2 linked regions of the Rhizobium rhizoryzae genome follow. The protein of the gene in region 1 interacts with the protein of each later gene in a pairwise test. Links are inferred from orthologs where the notes say so. Each region holds a gene or a part of one and is shown in the gene's direction. Other genes may lie near its edges. The genes, in order: G6N80_RS19860 and G6N80_RS18890.

Region 1 (17,186 bases):
CGCGACGAACCTCAACGACCTTCTCTGTCGGCACCAGGATCTTTTCGAAAAGATGCTCAAGCCCCTTCTGGCGAGCCTTCTCCTCGATCGATTCCGCAACCTTCTTCTCAAAATTCGAATAAGCGTGGACGATGTACCAACGTGCCGCCATCTTCATCTCCACTCAATCAAGCGCCGATAGACAGCACGAGGCCAATAAGCCAACCAATCAATTGGTCTGCCGCAAAAAAGAACAGGGCAGCAAATATGACCATGACAAGGACCATTGCCGTGGAGATCATCGTCTCACGACGCGACGGCCATGTAACCTTTGCCGTTTCAGCCCGCACCTGCTGGAGAAACGTAAATGGATTTGTTTTGGATGCCATGTCTGCCCACGCAATTACGGCGCGTAAAGCTGATACTATTCAGCCCCACGCACCGCGTGTCTGTTTGAACCCTACATAAACACCGTCTTTCCATCTGACAAGTGGAAAAACAGCATCCGATTAATGCCTTTGTAACGAAACTCCCGATCCGCCTGCTGAATGATTGCGCGCCGATCAAGGGAGTGGCAGGGGCAGAGGGGCTCGAACCCCCGACCTGCGGTTTTGGAGACCGCCGCTCTACCAACTGAGCTATACCCCTATTCCCGTTCTTCAAGGTTGCCCTTGAAAAGCATGGCGCTCCTTTAAGACGACTGATTGGACTTGGCAAGTGGGTTTGTGATTTTCCTCACAAATTCCGGTTTTCTCGTCGAGATAATTCCTGGAGGGCACAGCATGTATGCGTCGTGTTGATCCAGTTTTGCCGTGGAGGCCTTGGACGCGGTCGCTCAAGGCTCAAGGACCCTGATTGGGGTTACTTGAGGCGCTGTTTGCGTCGCAAATGGTCGACTCGACGAGTGATCGAATTTTTCCATTTTCGCATTGTACGCATTGAAAAAAAGCGATTCGCTTTTCCCAAAAGGGTGAGAAAGCTCTTCTGCTCGACAGGTGTGTAGTTACTGCGCTCCCAACCGAGGTGGTCAACGCCCGCGTCGACCAGCCACCCCATGATTCGGCCCTGATTCTTGTAGTGAAGACTAAGAGCCGATTCGCTATTGAACGCCGCATAGCCGCCCGGCAGAAGCTTGTAGTCGGACAATCGCTTTACCGTAGGATTGAAAGTAAAGCTGAACCAAACGTGATGAGCCAGTGGGCCGACTTTTCGGTGCGCTGCCGGTTGTCCGAAAATAGGCAGGCGTCGAATGTTCGCAGGCATGTCCTTATCGGACCTGAGAGAAACGAGAAGCAGGTCGTCATCCGCCTTCAGAACATCCAGGGCCTGCCGTACCACGCCGGGCTTGGGAAACTCCCAATCGTCTTCAAGATGGAGAATGTAAGGTGTCGTCACACAAGCATAGGCTTTGTCAATCGATCGGTGCTGGCCGATGTTATTGCCGTTCACAATAAACCTGAGAGGCTGCCCGGGATAACGAGCGGCTATTTTCTCGACCTCAACCTGGTCCGAATCTTCAATGACGATGAACTCATGAAGCGGATAGTCGTTTGAAGCAAAAAAGCTATCGAGGGTCTTCACGAGCAAGTCATGCCGACGACAACTCGTCAAAACCACAGTCAAATCCGACATACGCTTCCCCATCATCCTCACTGGCCGCGCCTTCGCGTAGGATGAGCTTCGGATACTGTCAATTGAATATTGCCAAAGGCGCTGCAAGGTAGTGTCAGAGCGCTCAACTGGGCCAATCGTGCGACTGCAATCATCCAAGCGGCCTAGGATATCCGCCTTCAAACGAAAAAACCGGGCGACCGTTTCAGGCCACCCGGTTTTTCAATTGATCATGGTGAGGAGATCAAGTCCCCCCACCTTGTCTGATTACTCGATGATCGAGGCGACGATGCCGGCGCCGACGGTACGGCCACCTTCGCGGATCGCGAAGCGCAGCTTTTCTTCCATCGCGATCGGAACGATCAGCTCAACGTCAACGGTTACGTTGTCGCCAGGCATAACCATTTCCGTGCCTTCCGGAAGCGTGACGATGCCAGTCACGTCCGTCGTGCGGAAGTAGAACTGCGGACGGTAGTTCGTGAAGAACGGCGTATGACGGCCGCCTTCTTCCTTCGTCAGGATGTAGGCTTCTGCCTTGAACTTCTTGTGCGGCTTGACAGAGCCAGGCTTGCACAGGATCTGACCGCGCTCAACGCCGTCACGGTTCACGCCACGCAGAAGAGCACCGATGTTGTCGCCGGCCTGACCCTGGTCGAGCAGCTTGCGGAACATTTCAACGCCCGTGCAGGTCGTCTTCGTCGTTGCACGAATGCCAACGATTTCGATTTCTTCACCGACCTTCACGATACCACGCTCAACGCGGCCCGTCACAACCGTACCACGGCCAGAGATCGAGAACACGTCTTCGATCGGCATCAGGAACGGCTGGTCGATCGGACGCTCTGGCGTCGGGATGTAGGCGTCAACCTGAGCCATCAGCTCGCGGATCGCGTCTTCACCGATCGTCTTGTTCGAATCTTCCAGAGCAGCAAGAGCAGAGCCCTTGACGATCGGAATGTCATCGCCCGGGAAGTCGTAGGACGACAGAAGTTCACGAACTTCAAGCTCTACGAGTTCCAGAAGTTCAGCGTCGTCAACCTGGTCGACCTTGTTCAGGAACACAACGATCGCAGGAACGCCAACCTGGCGAGCCAGAAGGATGTGCTCGCGCGTCTGCGGCATCGGGCCGTCAGCGGCGGAGCAAACCAGGATCGCGCCGTCCATCTGCGCTGCACCCGTGATCATGTTCTTGACGTAGTCGGCGTGGCCGGGGCAGTCAACGTGGGCGTAGTGACGGTTCGCCGTCTCATACTCAACGTGAGCCGTCGAAATCGTGATACCACGCGCCTTCTCTTCCGGAGCAGCGTCGATCTGGTCGTACGCCTTGAACTCGCCGAAGTACTTCGTGATCGCTGCCGTCAGAGACGTCTTGCCATGGTCAACGTGGCCAATCGTGCCGATGTTCACATGCGGCTTGGTACGCTCAAACTTGCTCTTTGCCATTGATGCTTCCTGTGATCAAAAAGAATGGTTCATCCGCGCGTGCGGATTTGGTGACGCCGTTTAAGGCTTTCCAGTTCAATGCGCAAGATAATTATTGCAAAGGTCCCGGAGGTATCCACGCGCAACAGCCAGACGCTATCAACTGAATGTTTCTTGGTAGAATTTGGAGCGGGTAGCGGGAATCGAACCCGCGTATTCAGCTTGGAAGGCTGCTGCTCTACCATTGAGCTATACCCGCGGGCTTGTTCGGTCAAAGATCAGAATGGTGGAGGGAGTTGGATTTGAACCAACGTAGGCTGAGCCAACGGATTTACAGTCCGTCCCCTTTAACCACTCGGGCATCCCTCCAGTATTCTGTCTGGACCGAAGACCAAGCTTGTGAACCGCGTCGTTTGCTGCAGTCACGGCGGCGTATATGACTGCCAGTTCGCCTGCTGTCAACACGACATCAAATGAAAATTTCGAGAAATTTCAAAACTTCTCTTCGACCTGTGGATGACGGCGGACTTTCGCCTTGGATGCACAGTCGTTATAAGGCGGGCATGACCAAGAACGACAACAAAGACAAATCCGCCCGGGACAGCCACTACGCCACTCTGCGTCGGCAAGTTCGCGATTCCAAGAGAGAGCGTGGCGAAATTCCGACGCCAGCGCCCGTCAAGCGCCGCAAGGCAGGCGCAGATTGGTCTCCGCCGCAGCTCGAGGCGGAACAGGTCTACCTTTATGGGCTTCATACCGTTCGCGCAGCCATTGAAAATCCGGCGCGCAAACTGGTGCGCCTCTTTGTGACGCAAAATGCATTCATCCGGCTCGATATCGGCCCAGCGGAAGCGCTGTCGTTTCCGGTGGAATTCGTCGTTCCGTCGGACATCGAGCGCATCCTAGGGCCTGAAGCGATCCATCAGGGCGTCATGCTTGAGACCAGAGCGCTTCCCATTCGACGGCTCGAAGCGCTGAAAGACAGCCCTCTCCTTCTGGTTCTCGATCAGGTAACTGATCCGCATAATGTGGGGGCGATCATGCGTTCAGCCGTCGCATTCGATGCGGGTGCGGTGATCACGACCCAGCGTCACAGCCCGACCGAATCGGGCGTGCTTGCAAAGTCTGCGTCAGGGGCCCTGGAGCTTATTCCCTACATCCAAGTCACCAATCTGGCGGATGCACTTGGTGAGCTTCATAAACTCGGCTTCCAGTCGATAGGACTCGACTCGGAGGGACCAGCTCCAATCGAGGGGACCTTCACGGGAGACAAGATTGCCCTTGTGCTTGGTTCTGAAGGAAAAGGATTGCGCCAGAAAACCCGTGAAACGGTGACCGCGCTGGCCCGACTTGACATGCCTGGCGCCATCAAGTCGCTCAATGTTTCGAACGCCGCCGCTATCGCACTTTATGCAACAGGAAAGTTCCTCAAGCGAAGGTAGCCCTCAGCAATATCAGTTTTCGAAACGCTTGAAGCGTTCTGGCGCCAGCGCGTCTCCCCCTGACCGGAGATCCGCTGCGAACTGGATGGCACCTACCAGCTCCAGATCGAAGATCGGCTTGGAAATGACACCGAGTGTTCCTGGCACGCCCTCCCCCAGCAGATCCGGGTTGGCGGTCATGAAGAGGACGGTCGCGCCAGATTGCGCCAATGCAGCACCAATGGTCGGGCCGGTTATTCCGTCCTGCAACTGCACATCGACGAGCGCGATTTCACAATCCTGAGCGTATTTCATCGCGTCCTGTGAATTCGCTGCTATTCCCACCACATCGTGGCCGAGCGCCATTACCGCATCCTCGATATGAAGTGCGATCAGCAACTGATCTTCGACAATCAAAATTTTATAGGTCATTGAATTCGGCCCGCCATCCGATCCGTGAGAACTCACAAGCACGGGAAAGGTTCCCATAATTTTCGCACGAACCTGTGGGTCAAGGCCGATGAACGCGATCAAGGTGTTTCTGCAAAATCATTTGGCGCGCAGCCATTTCCGGGATCAGCCACGCGCCTTGCAACCCAAACACCGACTTCAAATTCTAATTCCTGGCTAAGATAACCAGATGTTCAGGCGGCAGCTCCCGGTTCTTCGGTTTGCTCGTGCGGCGCGTTCATGATTCTTCTGATATCCGGCAATGCATCAATGAAAGCCTGAACACATTGAGGATCAAACTGACTGCCAGCTCTATCCTGAATATGCCGGATCGTCTTATCTATGGTCCATGCCTCTTTATATGGTCGAGCCGTCGTAAGCGCATCAAAGCTATCGGCAATTGCAACGATTCGGCCTGCCAAAGGGATCTCGGCTCCGGAAAGCCGATGCGGATACCCCTGCCCATCCCAACGTTCGTGATGGGCCCCGGCGATCTCAGCGGCCAGTTGAAGCAAGCTCGAGCGAGAATGTCCCAATATCTTCGAACCGATCGATGTATGACACTGCATCTGCGCGCGCTCGATGTCGGTATAGATGCCTCGTTTCAGAAGTACGGCATCCGGAATACCCACCTTGCCGATGTCATGCATCGGAGCAGCCATGCGAATGTCGGCGCAGATTTCCTCTGGCAGGCCATAGGCCTTGGCGATTGCTTCCGAATACGCGCCCACCCGCAGGGTATGCATTGCCGTCTCCGGATCTTTATAGCTAGCAGCCAAGGTCAGTCGATAAATTATTTCCTGCTCACGCTCGCGCAGTTCGTTGACGACTTTTTCAACTTCGGTGCGCAGCCATTCCGCCCGATCTGCCAATTGATTTCGAGCTGTGGTCAGAGCCGCGAGATTACGGATGCGCGCCTGAAACTCGAGGGGGTTGATCGGCTTCGTCAGAAAATCAATCGCGCCAGCATTCAACGCCGTCATTCGGGTGGCGGTATCGCCATCGGCTGTCACTACTACGAACGGCTTATCGCGATATTTATCGAAGCGGCGAATCTCGACGAGGAGATCAACGCCATTATAGACAGGCATCTGAAAATCGATCACTCCGATATCGAAGTCCAAGTCCGGCATTGCATGCAGCGCTTCTTCGGGACTGGAGAAGCCAATTGCCTTGCATCCATCCACGGTCGCAACAAGTTTCTTTAGCAGAACCAGATTGGTCTTGTTGTCGTCGACCACCAGAATGTTCATGTCTTTCTCCTCAGGCGGCCAGCGCAGTCTGCGCGGCACGAATTTGTTGCGAAAGCTCATCAATGTCGGACAGTGTGAGTTCCCTCTTGCGAAGAGTTTGCGCCTGCATGGCAATCTCCTCCAGACCGATATTGGCTGCAGCTCCCTTTAGATTATGCAGAAGCGTGTCAAAATTTTCCTTACGTCCGTCCTGCATTGAGACATTCAGTGAATTCAGAAGATCGACTGCATCATCAAAAAATGCTGCCATGAGCTCCTCAAAGGCATCTGCGCCCAGGATATCCTCAATTTCCTTCCTTCGGTCGGCCACAGCCGCGATACCGCTTCTCGGTTCCTGCGAATGGTTGTCTGAAATCGTATCGACAGCAGGGCGTTCCGGCTCGGTAGAGGACATGGGAATTACATCTTGCAACAGGGCATGCAGGGCAGCGAGACTAATTGGCTTTGCCTGGAAGCCAGTCATGCCAGCGTCCCTGCACAGGCGTCGATCTTCTTCCGAAGCATTTGCTGTCAGCGCTATAATGGGCACATTCCTGTTCCGGCTCTCGGGCTCACGAAGACGACGCGTTGCTTCAATCCCGTCCATGATCGGCATCTGCATATCCATCAGAACAAGATCGAAATCCTGCCTGGATGCCAATTCCAGTGCGACCTGACCATTTTCAGCGACAGCCGCTGCCTGTCCCAGATGACCAAGGTAGCCGAGGATAACCTGCTGGTTGATCTTGTTGTCTTCAGCCAGAAGGATCCTCAGAGGCGCAATCCTGGCGAATACGTTGGGCGTTTCGACATCCTGTTCCGTTGCCGGAGCCTCTGTTGCCTGCACCGGGACCTCGAACCAGAAGGTGCTGCCGAAACCAGGTGCGCTATCCACACCGATCCGACCACCGAAGCGGTCAATGATCTCCTTGCAGATGGTCAGCCCCAGCCCGGTGCCGCCGTAGCGACGGCTGATGCTGGCATCGACCTGAGAGAAGGGTCGAAACAGCTTTTTACGCCCTTCTTCGCCTATACCGATGCCAGTATCCTGAACTTCAACGCGCAACCAAACCCCACTCTGGCGAACCTGCTGCCGCATCCGCAAGGTTACGGTACCTTCGCTGGTGAATTTCACGGCATTGCTCATCAGGTTCAACATCACCTGACGCAGGCGTGTGGGATCCGCAAGGACGTGCCGCGCATGCCAACGATGGGGAAGGTCTACAGAAATGCGCGTTCCCGCTTCCGTCGCGCGTCCGCGCATCATTTCCGCCGAATTTTCCGCCAGCGTGACGAGATCGACCGGACGCTCCTCTAGCTCAAGCTTGCCGTGCTCGATTTTAGCGTAGTCCAGGATCTCGTTGATGATATCGAGCAGAGCCTCCCCGGAACGGCGAATTGCTCTAACACGGCTCAGCGCATCCTCGGGGAGCTTGTTCAGTTCCAGCAGTTCCACCATGCCCAATATGGCATTGAGAGGTGTACGAATCTCATGGCCCATGGTCGCCATGAACTGTGATTTGGCGCGGTTGCCCGCCTCAGCTGCCTGATATGACACTGTCAATTCGTGCGCCATAGCCTCAAGGCTCGCACCTGCCGCCTGCACACCGCGCAACTGACGTCTGAGCCCGACGATGAGGAGCAGAACAGAAATCGACAAAAGACCGACGATCAGGAAGGCCTTCTGCTGCAGCGCCTCCACTTCTAACCGGTTCTGGGCGCGCTCTTCGCTCGTGAGCGTATTCGTGTAAACGAGCAGAGCACCCGTCGCTTCCGACAATGCACTGGCCTGCGCCAGGAGCTCGAGGGCATTCACGGACGCGGGGTCAACCTGCGTCAACTTGCTAAAGACCGGGTCCAGATGCATGATCATGCCCTGAACCTGTTCCAGCCTCGCCTTGACCTCGTTGTCTGCTGAAAAGCCTTGCTCGAACTTCGACTTCCGCAACACGTCCATGCGCGAGTAGACGATATCGAAACGCAGGGCGAGCCGTTCGCGCGTCGCGGCGGCTTCCAACCCTTCGAAAGGCACTTCCTTCAGGGAATGGAACAGTTCGTCCGCTTCACGGTCCAGTTGGTAGACAGACCACATCGCGTTTTCACGGACAGCGTCTTTAAGATTACCCTGCCGGTTCGAGATATCGATGTAGATGGAAACGAGGATCCCCAGCAGGATCACTGCGAAGATCTGAAGCGCCGCCGTCGTCCGGCTGGCGCGGCGAATGACCTCGCCACCGAACGGCATTGCTGGTGTCACGGCTTTACCTCAATCTCCTTGATCTGCCAGACAGACCGGGAAAAATACTTTTCGTTGTAAAGTGCTGGATCCTTATCGAACGGATAGATCAGGAAAAGAGGCCCCTTTTCTCGGATCGACATCACCTTGCCATTCTGTCGCGTCGCCAGAATCGTATCCAGCTTCTCGGCATCTTCAACGGGCACCTCCGCGAAATAGTCGTTCAAGGCCTTCACCTGAAGTTTGCTGCCAGTCGCTCCCGCAGCATTCAGGATCGCTCGAAGAAGCGGACCCGAGAAACTTGTTTCTCCTTCCGTCCACGGTGTCTTCATTTTGCCTGTACGGCCGTCCAGTTTTTCCAGCATCTCAAGGTCGAACTGCGCTGTCGCGCCGACATTGGCATGAGCAAGAGTGCCCTTTACCGTCAAGATCACGGGCCCTTTCGGCGCGTCCAACGCCAGGGCCGAGGAGGCAAACAGCAGGGAAGAAGCGATCAGAGTGAGAAATCGCATTTTTGAAGGCCCGTTTTGTTTTCTCGGAGTGTGAAGAGGCAGCAACTCAAGCTGCCTGAGGGATCTGGTCGTTCTCGAACAGACGTTCGATATTGAGGTAGCAGATCATTCCGGAGTCGTGGGTGATGATCCCGTCGCAGTAGCGGCTGTCGAAACTGGTCAGGACGGTGGGAACCGGCTGCAACTGGTCAGCTGACACAGTCAGCATGTCTGTCACGTGATCGACGACCAGGCCTACAATCGTTGGACCAGCCTCAGCCACGACGATAGCGCTGCGTTCCGTGCGTTCCGCTGGCGTCATGCCAAGTCGGCGCGCCAGATCAATGGTGGGAATCACGTTGCCGCGCAAATTGATGACACCGAGCACAAATTCAGGCGCGTTCGGGATAGGCATCGATGGCCCCCAACCGCGGATCTCACGCACGCCAGTAGTGCGGATGCAAAAGTTTTGTTCGCCCAAACGGAAGGCGATGATTTCCAGAGCGTCGTTCTTGGTTGCGGCCGTCATGGGTCGATCCTCATCTGGCAGTTTCGGGCAATGGTTCCGAACCGACGAGGGATGCCGTTCACGCAAGAACAATGGCCTGCATGCCTGACAGCTGAAAATCGTGAGGATGTCCGCGCTGAAGATGACTTAACTGCGTCTCAGCATCGATTCGGTCGGGTCCGCATTCATTTCGGTGGTGATGCGACCGCATCGCCCGACGCTTTCAACCTAGTCGAAAGAGTCTAATCGACGCTGAAATAATTGCTTCAATTTGATTGAATTCTCGCTTTTTCACGCAGAGGCAGCTTGTGAGCTACCATAGTGAACGGCGACTATGAGAAGAAAAATGGTGCCCCCGGCAGGGTTCGAACCCGCGACCCCCTGATTACAAATCAGGTGCTCTACCAACTGAGCTACAAGGGCACTTGCGGGTGTCCAACTAGCATATCTGGCCGCTGTGTAAACCCCCAAATCCAATTTTCGAGACGAAGAAGAGATAAAAGAGAGGGAGAACCATCAACCCTCAGCATGGCCTTGTACCTGGAGACCGATATCGGCTACCAAAGTGCCAGGAACGAGGAGAGCCAATGTCTTCTAGCAGCTACAAAATTTGCTTTCTGGCTTCTCCAGCACCAGAGGCGCAGGCGGCCTTTGCCGAGTTGACATCGCTCTACGGGAATCATGACGTGTCCGACGCCGATGTCGTCGTTGCCCTGGGAGGCGACGGATTCATGCTTCAGACCCTTCACCAGACCATCAATAGCGGCAAACGAATCTATGGCATGAATTGTGGTTCCGTTGGCTTCCTGATGAACGATTACCGTGTCGATGGCCTCAACGCGCGAATCAATGCTTCCGTTGAAAACGACCTTCATCCTTTGCAGATGAAAACCATCAATGCAGATGGATCCAAATCCGTCGCACTCGCCATCAATGAGGTCTACATCTTCCGGCAATCTTACCAGGCGACAAAGGTGCGCGTAACGATCGACGGGCATACACGCCTCGAGGAGCTGATTTGTGACGGGCTGATGATCGCGACGCCAGCAGGTTCCACTGCCTATAATCTGTCTGCTCACGGACCCATTCTCCCACTGGAAGCCCCTTTGCTGGCCATGACACCGGTGAGTGCGTTTCGCCCTCGTCGCTGGCGCGGCGCGCTTTTGCCAAACAAGGTTTGCGTTGAGCTCGATATTCTGGAAGCAGACAAACGACCCGTGAACGCTGTCGCAGATAATACCGAGGTCAAGAGCGTCCTGAAAGTTATCATTTCGCAATCCAGCGATCGGACCGCGAGGATCCTGTCCGATCCCGATCATTCCTGGTCCGAGCGGATCCTGGCCGAGCAGTTCTCAGACTGAATATTCCCGCAGGATACAAAAAAGGGCTGCGCAACTTGCACGCAGCCCCATTTTAATCACGGATCAACGATCCAGCATCTCAATCGATGTCGGCCACGTCTGCTCCGGCACCACCGTTGATCCGGTGCGCAAGGGCCGCCTCCATGAACTCGTTCAGTTCACCATCCAGAACATCGCCCGGTGCCGTGCTTTCCACGCCGGTCCGAAGATCTTTCACCAACTGATAGGGCTGGAGAACATACGAGCGGATCTGATGACCCCATCCGATATCGGTCTTCGATGCGGCTTCGGCGTTTGCCGCCTCTTCCCGCTTCTTCAATTCGACCTCATACAGACGTGCGCGCAACATATCCCACGCCTTGGCGCGGTTCTTGTGCTGCGAACGCTCCTGCTGGCAAGCAACCACGATACCGCTTGGAATATGCGTGATTCGTACGGCCGAATCCGTCGTATTGACGTGCTGTCCGCCTGCACCGGATGAGCGATAGGTATCGATACGGCAATCGCTTTCGTTCACTTCGATCTGGATCGAGTCGTCAACCACAGGATAAACCCAGATCGACGAGAATGACGTGTGACGACGTGCGTTGCTGTCATAAGGAGAAATGCGGACAAGCCGGTGAACGCCGGACTCGGTTTTGAGCCAGCCATAGGCATTATGGCCCTTGACCAGGATCGTGGCAGATTTGATGCCCGCCTCTTCACCGTCATGGACTTCCAGCAGTTCCACCTTGAAGCCCGAGCGCTCCGCCCAACGGGTATACATGCGCAGGAGCATGTTTGCCCAATCCTGCGATTCGGTACCACCAGCGCCGGAGTGAACTTCAACATAGGTGTCGTTGCCGTCCGCCTCGCCCGAGAGCATGGCTTCGACCTGCCGGCGGGTTGCTTCAGCCCGAAGAACCTTCAACGCATCTTCCGCGTCGCGAACGACGGTTTCGTCGCCTTCTTCCTCGCCAAGCTCGATAAACTCGATATTGTCCCGCAGTTGCTGCTCCAGAGACTTTACGCCGCTGATGCTGTCGTCCAACTGCTGGCGTTCGCGCATGAGCTTCTGCGCTTCGCTGGCGTCGTTCCAGAGTGTTGGATCTTCTGCCTTGTTGTTCAACCAGTCCAGTCGTCTTACCGCCTGATCCCAGTCAAAGATGCCTCCTCAGCAGGCTTATGGCCTGCTTGATTTCGTCGATAACATTCAAAGTCTCGTTGCGCATTCTCTGCCTTCTCGTCCTTTCGGGATTTGACGGTTGAATAGTTCCACCGACGAGATCTGTAAAGCATCACAATGAGCTTGCCATCAGGTCGGCGCGTGACCCAGCCGTTGTGCTGGATCAGAACAGGCCACCGGAACCGGAGGTTACAGCCTGCTGTGCCTGCGGCGATGTCTTGAGGATTTCCTCAGGAGGCAACTGCGCATTGGCGCCAATGATCGTCAGCGTATCTGCAGGCCCTGTTCCCGGCTTGAAAGCTTCGACGATCGTATCCGGCTCACCCTCAAGCGCAAACATGCCGGTCTTTCTGTTGACAGCAATGAACTGCATTCCAGCAGGAACCTGGAATTTCGTCGCCGGGGTTACCTTGGCAGCCTGAGCGAGGAATTCACCGAAAATCGGTGCCGAGAGGCTGCCGCCAGTGCCGCCACGACCGAGCGGCGTCGGTGTATCGAAGCCGATGTAGAGGCCAGCAACAAGGTTCGGCGTAAAGCCGACAAACCAGGCATCCTTTTCGTCGTTCGTCGTACCGGTCTTGCCCGCAACCGGACGATCCTTCACCGGGATCTTACCGGCGGCGGTGCCACGCTGGACAACACCTTCCATCATCGATGTGATCTGATAAGCCGTCATCGGGTCGAGAACCTGCTCGCGGTTATCGATCAGCGTTGGCTCAGGCTGGTTTGCCCAACTATTGAAATTACATCCTTCGCAGGTCCGCTCCTCATGGCGGAAAATCGTTTTGCCATAGCGATCCTGAATACGGTCAACCAGGGTGGGCTTGATCTGCTTGCCACCATTCGCGATGACCGAATAGGCCGAGACCATACGCAGAACGGTGGTTTCACCGGAACCAAGCGACATGGACAGAAGCGGCGCCATCTTGTCGTAGATGCCGAAACGCTGCGCATATTCCGCAACCAGATCCATGCCCATGTCCTGCGCGAGGCGCACAGTCATCTGGTTACGCGATTTCTCGATGCCGACTCGCAGCGTCGACGGGCCACCCGATTCGCCACCGTAGTTATCCGGGCTCCAGACCTGCCCACCAGATGTGACTTCGATTGGGGCGTCCAGAATGACAGAGGATGGAGTGTAACCATTGTCCAGCGCGGCAGCATAGACAAAGGGCTTGAATGACGAACCGGGCTGACGCATCGCCTGTGTCGCGCGATTGAACTCCGACTGACCGTAGGAGAAGCCGCCCACCATGGCCAGGACGCGGCCCGTATGCGGATCCATCACCACCATACCGCCCTGGACCTTCGGGGGTTGCCTCAACGCGAAGATACCAGGCTTGTTCTCGATCGGCTCGACGTAGACGACATCGCCCGCCTCGACCACACCGACCGGAGACTTGGCCGTCTTCTTGACGCCCTTTGCATCGCGGAAGGCCCATTTCATCTGATCGGCAGGGATGGTTCCCTTTTTGCGTTCCTCGACAACTTTACCGGCGACCAGATCAGGTTGAAGGCCGATATCGACCTGCTTGTCGGATACTGCAGTAACGACGGCCAGCTTCCACTCCGGAACATCGCGGAGAGCCGGAACCTTGGCAAGTTCCGGGCCCCAGTCACCGGACACGCCGATCTTTGCAATCGCACCGCGATAACCCCGGCGCTCGTCGTAATCGACCAATCCCTTCTGCAACGAAGCCCTGGCCATGATCTGCAACTGCGGATCGAGCGACGTACGAACGGACAAGCCGCCTTCATAAAGAGCCTTGTCGCCGTATTTTTCTATGATCTGGCGGCGTACTTCTTCCGAGAAGTATTCGGACGCAGCGAGCGTCGCGCCACCACGGTTCATGTTCACTCCGAGCGGCTGCTTCTTGGCCTGCTCGGCGTCACTGGCGGTGATGTAGCCGTCTTCCGCCATGCGGCTGATCACGTAGTTGCGGCGGGTGATGGCAGCTTCTTCATGACGGAATGGATTATAGTTGGCAGGTCCCTTGGGAAGCCCTCCAAGGTAGGCCGCCTCCGCAATCGTCAACTCCGTCACGGATTTATTGAAATAGGTCAGCGCCGCGCCTGCGATGCCATAGGAATTGAACCCGAAGAAGATCTCATTGAGATAGAGTTCGAGAATCTTGTCCTTCGAGTAGGTCTGCTCGATGCGGAAGGAGAGGATCGCTTCCTTGACCTTTCGATCAATCGTTTGGTCCGCTGAGAGCAGAAAGTTTTTGGCAACCTGCTGGGTGATCGTCGATGCGCCTTCAGGCCGCCGACCGGATCCGATGTTCTGGATATTGTTGACGACCGCACGTGCGAGACCCCAGGGGTCAACGCCGGGATGCTTGTAGAAATTCTGGTCTTCCGCAGCGATGAATGCCGCCTTGACGCGGTCCGGAATGGCCTGAATCGGCAGAAAGAGGCGCTTCTCTCGCGCATACTCTGCCATCAGCGCTCCATTACCTGCGTGGACGCGCGTTGCGACCGGTGGCTCGTAGGAGGCTAATACCTCGTAATTCGGAAGATCCTTGGATACGCCCATCAGGTAGACGGCGGCGACGGCAGCAAACGCAAAGAACGCGATGCACGCCAGGCCGAAAAAATATCCAAGTAATCTGATCATTCGCTAGCTACCGCTTCGGTCGTTCGGCACAGTCCCGGCCGACTCTCATGTTTCCACGCGTTTCGCACATGGCCTGCACCGACTGCAAGCGTCAGCAGTCAAAAACCATGTTTGGTCACCCATTCCAAGCGTCACTGTGTAACGCCGGGAATGTGAGTAAAATAGGGCTCTTGCGAAGACTTGCCCGTCTTCACCCCGATCCTTTGACCGAAATGCCAACCCAGTGAGAGCCTGTTGCAGTCAGGCCACAATGTAATCTGCTCCGACGCAATCAGCCGCCGCCCGCAACAGTCTCGCCCCGGTATTTCAGGACTGCATCAACAAGAAGGCTGGTCAGCTTGTCCCGCCACTCTTCACTCAACAGCAGCTTTTCATCTCCTTCGTTGGACAAAAAGCCAAGCTCGAGCAGGATCGATGGAATGTCTGGCGCTCGCAGTACCTGAAAACCTGCGAAGCGGTGAGGATTATTGATGAGACCGATCTGGCCCTCGAAGGATTTCACCACCCTGTTTGCCAGGGAGATGGAAAATGCCTGGGTTTCCCGGCGGGTCAAATCCAGCAAGATATCGGCGATTTCGGGCTGCGGTACCTCAATCGAGTACCCGGCAAGCTGATCCGAAAGGTTTTCACGCGCGGCGAGCGCCGCAGCCATCTTGTCCGACGCCGTATCGGACAGCGTGTAAACGGTCGAGCCGCGAATGTTCTTTTGTCCCAGCGTATCGGCGTGAAGGGAGATGAAGAGATCCGCCTTGCCCTGCCGCGCCAGAACAACCCGCTCTGAAAGTGACAGAAAACTATCATTGCTACGGGTCAGAAACGCTCGGATGCCGGTCTGTTTGTTCAGCTTCTCCACGAGGATTTTGGCAAAAGCGAGCGTTATGTCCTTCTCTGGCGTCTTCGTAACTGCACCGGAGGCTCCTGCATCGATGCCACCATGCCCGGCGTCGATGGCAATTGTAAAGACGCCATCCTTCGACATTGCACCATCGGGCAAACCTTCAATAACGGCAGACTGTTTGAGCTCAGAACTCTTCCAGCTCTGGGTCCTGACCAGTTCTGCGAATTTCTCCTTTGTCGTGATCTCGGCATCAAGAACCAGCCTGAAACCTCGATCCTCATTCTTTTGAACCTCGGCGGAAACCAGTTTCACCGGACGCTGAGCGGTCAGGACGATGCGCGCGCTGCCCTCGCCCATGGTTCCGTAACGGATGTCCTTGAACAGCCCGCGCGCGGCAAGGTCTTCAGCAGGAAAACCGAATGCCGTCGTAGGCAAGTCAATGACGATGCGTTCTGGCGAGGCAACATAATGAACGGAGAATTCCGGCTTGTCGTCGAAATCGACGACAACACGAGATCGCGCATCATCGCCAACAATACGCGCCGAGAATGCCAGCAGTGGTTCATCGGGTTTTTCGGTTGCTCGAACTGAAACGGGGCAAAGCAGACACAGCGCGATGAGCAAACCCGAGAAAAGACTGAAGGCGCTCCCAGCACCGACAGCCGGTCGGCACATAGATATTGTGGAGTTTCTCCAAACCGGTCTCAACGCGCTTTCTCTCCCTGCACCTGATTCTCAATGTACAACACGCAATCACCGCTGTTCAATTTCCCTGGCAAAGGCGCCCAATGCCAAAGCGATACGGCGTCACTGCGCTTTAGTCCGTCAATTTGATCCATAATAAGGCAGGATCGGCTTTGCCCTTGCTATTGTGACGGATAAAACATACAAGGCTTGTGAGGGTTTAAGTGTCGACGGGATAGTCTGTTGCAGGCAGCCAGCTGTCATGTTCTGGCGCCGTGGAGCAAAGACATCCGCCGTCTCTACACTTGGCCTGAAACACCATCAACTCCGGCATGGCCGGACGAATACCGGATGGCTCGCCATCCTGCTCATCGGGAGCAAATTCATCGGGTTCCGCAAGGGACCTTGTATAACGTCATTCTCGACTGGTCTTTAATGTTGCGGCACGATTTGCATACTCCAGGCAGGCTGAAAAGAACGAAGGTTCTGATGCTTGTCGTGGCGATGCCGCTCGAAAGCGTATCAGCGGGAAATCTTTATCCGGCGCAAAACTCGCGATGCAGGGAGGTGCTGACATGAGGACAGGCCTCTTCAAGCACGCGCGGCTGCGCCGAGGAGCACATGTTCAATGGCAGACAAAATGCTTATCGACGCCTCCCATGCGGAGGAAACACGCGTCGTAGTCGTCCGGGGAAACCGGATTGAAGAGTTCGATTTCGAGTCGCAGCACAAGAAGCAGATACGCGGCAACATTTACCTGGCGAAGGTGACCCGCGTTGAGCCTTCCCTTCAGGCCGCATTCGTTGACTATGGCGGCAACCGTCATGGTTTTCTCGCTTTCGCGGAAATCCATCCAGACTATTATCAAATCCCGCTTGCTGACCGTCAGGCACTGCTTCAGGCGGAAATGGAAGATAATCCCCGCCATCACGATCACGACGTCGAGCCCGTTATTGATCTCGCGAAGGCAGATCAACCTGATGTGGGAATTGTCAAACAGGTAGAAGCCGCTCTTGGCGCTGATGACAGCTCAAGCGAGCCTGTCAACGCGACGGAGGCTCCTGCCAATGCCGACAATTCCGCTGAAGAGGTAGCTGCTGAGGCAGTTGCGGAAGAAAAGCCAAAAGCCAAGCCGCGCCGTAGCCGGGCCCGCAAGAAGCCGGTTGAGGCT
Region 2 (2,900 bases), 180 kb from region 1 along the record:
TGTCAGATTGCGTCTACACCAGTTTCGCCGGTGCGGATGCGAACAACTTCTTCAACGTTGGAGACGAAGATCTTGCCATCGCCAATGCGTCCAGTTTGAGCCGCGTTGCGGATCGCATCGATCACCGCATCCACGTTTTCATCAGCCAGCACCACTTCCACCTTAACCTTCGGAAGGAAGTCAACAACATACTCAGCGCCGCGATAAAGCTCGGTATGCCCCTTCTGGCGACCGAAACCCTTCGCTTCCGTTACTGTAATGCCCTGCAGCCCGACCTCTTGAAGCGCTTCTTTGACTTCGTCCAGTTTGAAAGGCTTGATGATCGCTTCAATCTTCTTCATGAGAAAATAACTCTCCGCTTCTCCCTCGAAAACGGGTGATGCCCGTTTGCCCAACTAGATGCACGTAGCGTGCCAACCGCATGGAGCGGCAAAGAATTTTTGGTTCCGGATCTAGAACCCTCCTCCTGCTTGATTGCAGGCTATGGTTTCACGATGCACAATGCAAGGGGAAGCTGGTGAGAGAGGGTTAGTCCGAAAGTGCACACGAAAGTCGCATTTAAGCGAGTTTAAAAAATATGCAAAAGCACAAAAAATCATCTTAAATTGGGACCTCGTTTGACGTTCAAGAATGAAAACTTGGGGAAATGCTCAAAGATGCTGCGTGATGAGACAATCCTGTTCACGACCGAGGAGGCTGCAGCCGCTGATGCGGATTCGGTAGGGCGTGGAATTGAGATCGCTGCTCTTATGGAACGGGCGGGTTATGCCGTGGCTGCATCCGCACTTCGGCACTTTCCAGAGGCTCGGAAGATCGCAGTTCTTTGTGGCCCGGGTAACAATGGCGGCGATGGTTATGTCGCTGCCAAGGTTCTCGCTAGCCATGGATGCAATGTCGCCGTTTTTTCCTGGGGAAGGTCGAGCGTTGAGGGGGCGGCGAGAGATGCACGAGAGCGGTGCCCGCTGCCGATAGAACCCATTTCCGCCTACGCTCCTGAACGAGATGATCTGGTCATCGATGCCTTGTTTGGTGCTGGATTGACACGACCTTTGCCCGAGCCTGTCCAGACCCTGATCGAGGCTGTGAAGCTTGCCGATGCGTCGGTCCTGGCGGTTGATCTTCCAACCGGCATCTGCGGGAATCAAGGGCGCATGCGGGGTGCGGCGTTCGATGCCGATGTCACCGTCACATTCGAGGCTCGCAAGCCGGGACATCTGTTGATGCCGGGCCGCGCATTCTGCGGCACAGTGGAGGTCGCGTCGATCGGCATGCCAAGACGGATCGTCGAGCAACATGCCCGATCAGTCTCGGTCAACAATCCGAAAGCCTGGCAAATCGAATACCCCTTGATTGAAGCCAATACGCATAAGTACCGTCGCGGGCATCTGGCCGTATTTTCCGGGGGACGCAGCCATACCGGAGCCGCACGTCTCGCCGCTGCCGCAGGCCTTCATGCCGGGGCAGGGCTCGTCACGGTGGGCGTTCCGCCGGATGCACTCGATGTCGCTGCCGCATCGCTGACCGCGGTCATGGTCCGGTCTGTCAGTTCGCGACTGGACGTGGAGCAGTGGCTCTCCGAGGCCAAGATCCACGCCTGCGTTATCGGCCCTGGATTTGGTGTCGGAGAGACGATTCGGGACTACATCGAAGTCCTGGCTGCCAAGCCCTGCGTTATCGATGCCGACGCAATCACGTCCTTCTCGTCTAATCCCGGGCAGCTGTTCGCGACATTCAAGAACATCGGAAGTCCATATATTCTGACGCCTCATGAAGGCGAGTTCGCACGGCTGTTTCCGGATCTGGCTCGAAATGACAGCCTGGGCAAGATAGAGCGTGCCAGACTTGCTGCCGCCCGCTCAGGCGCAGTCGTCATCGACAAGGGACCGGACACGGTAATCGCCGCACCCGATGGACGTTGTCTGATCAATGAGAATGCGCCGCCCTGGCTGGCGACTGCGGGATCCGGAGATGTGCTGGCCGGTATTGCAGGCGCGCATTTGGCGCAGGGAATGCCCGCCTATGAGGCCGCCGCCGCGGCAGTCTGGCTTCATGCGCAAGCGGCGCAACACGCGAAAAGAGGCATGACGGCAGAGGACCTTGTCACGGCAATTCCATCCGCGCTCGAAAGCCTCAATCCCCTTTGAGCTTGTCGAAAAGCCGACGGGCACCGTTGGGTGCGTTGACTTTACCCCCTGTGATGAAGAAAGCGAAGACGTCCCGAGGGGTCTTCGCGGCCTTCCGGTTTGGGGCGTTCAGCGACAGATCGTCCGGCGTGCCGCCCTCGGCGTAGACCGAGATGCGGTCTGCCCATCGTTCGAGCTCAGGTTCCGGATAGCAGGTTTTCACATCATCGGAACCGCGCTGCAGGCGCAGATAGACGAAGTCCGACGTCACATCCGCAAACATCGGGTATTCCTCATGGTCAGCACACACTGCTGCTACGTCGTACTTTGCCAGAAGATCCACGAACGCCTCGCAACAGAAACTCGCGTGACGCGGTTCCACGACGTGGCGAAGAGGCAGGCCGTTGAGCGACTTTGGAAGGAGTTGCAGGAAGCCTTCGAAATCAGCGGGATCGAAAGCTTTCGTTGCCATGAATTGCCAGAGAATAGGCCCGAGATGAGGCCCAAGTTCGGCAATTCCCTGGTTCAGAAACTTGTCGATGGACGGGCCAGCCTCTGCCAACACCTTCCGGTTCGTGCAGTAGCGGCTGGCCTTCAACGAAAAGACAAAATGATCTGGAACCTCTGAGGCCCATTTTGCAAAGGTCTCCGGCTTCTGGCTTGAATAGTAGGTGCCATTCACCTCGATCGCCGTCAGTTCGCGGCTGGCGAACTCCAACTGCCGTTTCTTGGCCAGCTTTTCCGGATAAAACGTTCCTTCCCAAGGCTCAAACGTCC

The links.
Region 2: the proteins of G6N80_RS19860 (region 1) and G6N80_RS18890 interact in binary tests that used the Escherichia coli proteins (3 or more experiments, as listed by UniProt). The link is inferred for Rhizobium rhizoryzae from one-to-one orthologs.

What each region holds. Positions count from the first base shown.
Region 1 is NZ_CP049250.1:2,890,259-2,907,444, forward strand. What follows is about bases 2,754-5,514. They hold G6N80_RS19860 (TrmH family RNA methyltransferase), read left to right. Parts: upstream 2,754-3,575; coding sequence 3,576-4,454; downstream 4,455-5,514. Other genes in these bases: tuf (elongation factor Tu), read right to left, coding at 2,754-3,033; G6N80_RS19865 (response regulator), read right to left, coding at 4,467-4,967; G6N80_RS19870 (HD-GYP domain-containing protein), read right to left, coding at 5,078-5,514. Outside these bases: transcription termination/antitermination protein NusG, read right to left, coding at 1-151; preprotein translocase subunit SecE, read right to left, coding at 168-368; G6N80_RS19840 (glycosyltransferase), read right to left, coding at 841-1,611; more of tuf, read right to left, coding at 1,858-2,753; more of G6N80_RS19870, read right to left, coding at 5,515-6,136; G6N80_RS19875 (ATP-binding protein), read right to left, coding at 6,147-8,372; G6N80_RS19880 (putative pterin-binding protein), read right to left, coding at 8,369-8,863; G6N80_RS19885 (chemotaxis protein CheW), read right to left, coding at 8,910-9,371; G6N80_RS19895 (NAD kinase), read left to right, coding at 9,938-10,711; G6N80_RS19905 (penicillin-binding protein 1A), read right to left, coding at 12,040-14,493; G6N80_RS19910 (N-acetylmuramoyl-L-alanine amidase), read right to left, coding at 14,765-16,006; G6N80_RS19915 (hypothetical protein), read left to right, coding at 16,259-16,594; G6N80_RS19920 (Rne/Rng family ribonuclease), read left to right, coding at 16,644-17,186. UniProt on the Escherichia coli protein: Specifically methylates the ribose of guanosine 2251 in 23S rRNA.
Region 2 is NZ_CP049250.1:2,708,263-2,711,162, reverse strand. It holds G6N80_RS18890 (NAD(P)H-hydrate dehydratase), read left to right. Parts: upstream 1-656; coding sequence 657-2,144; downstream 2,145-2,900. Other genes in the region: G6N80_RS18885 (DUF72 domain-containing protein), read right to left, coding at 2,131-2,900; G6N80_RS18895 (P-II family nitrogen regulator), read right to left, coding at 3-341. UniProt on the Escherichia coli protein: Bifunctional enzyme that catalyzes the epimerization of the S- and R-forms of NAD(P)HX and the dehydration of the S-form of NAD(P)HX at the expense of ADP, which is converted to AMP.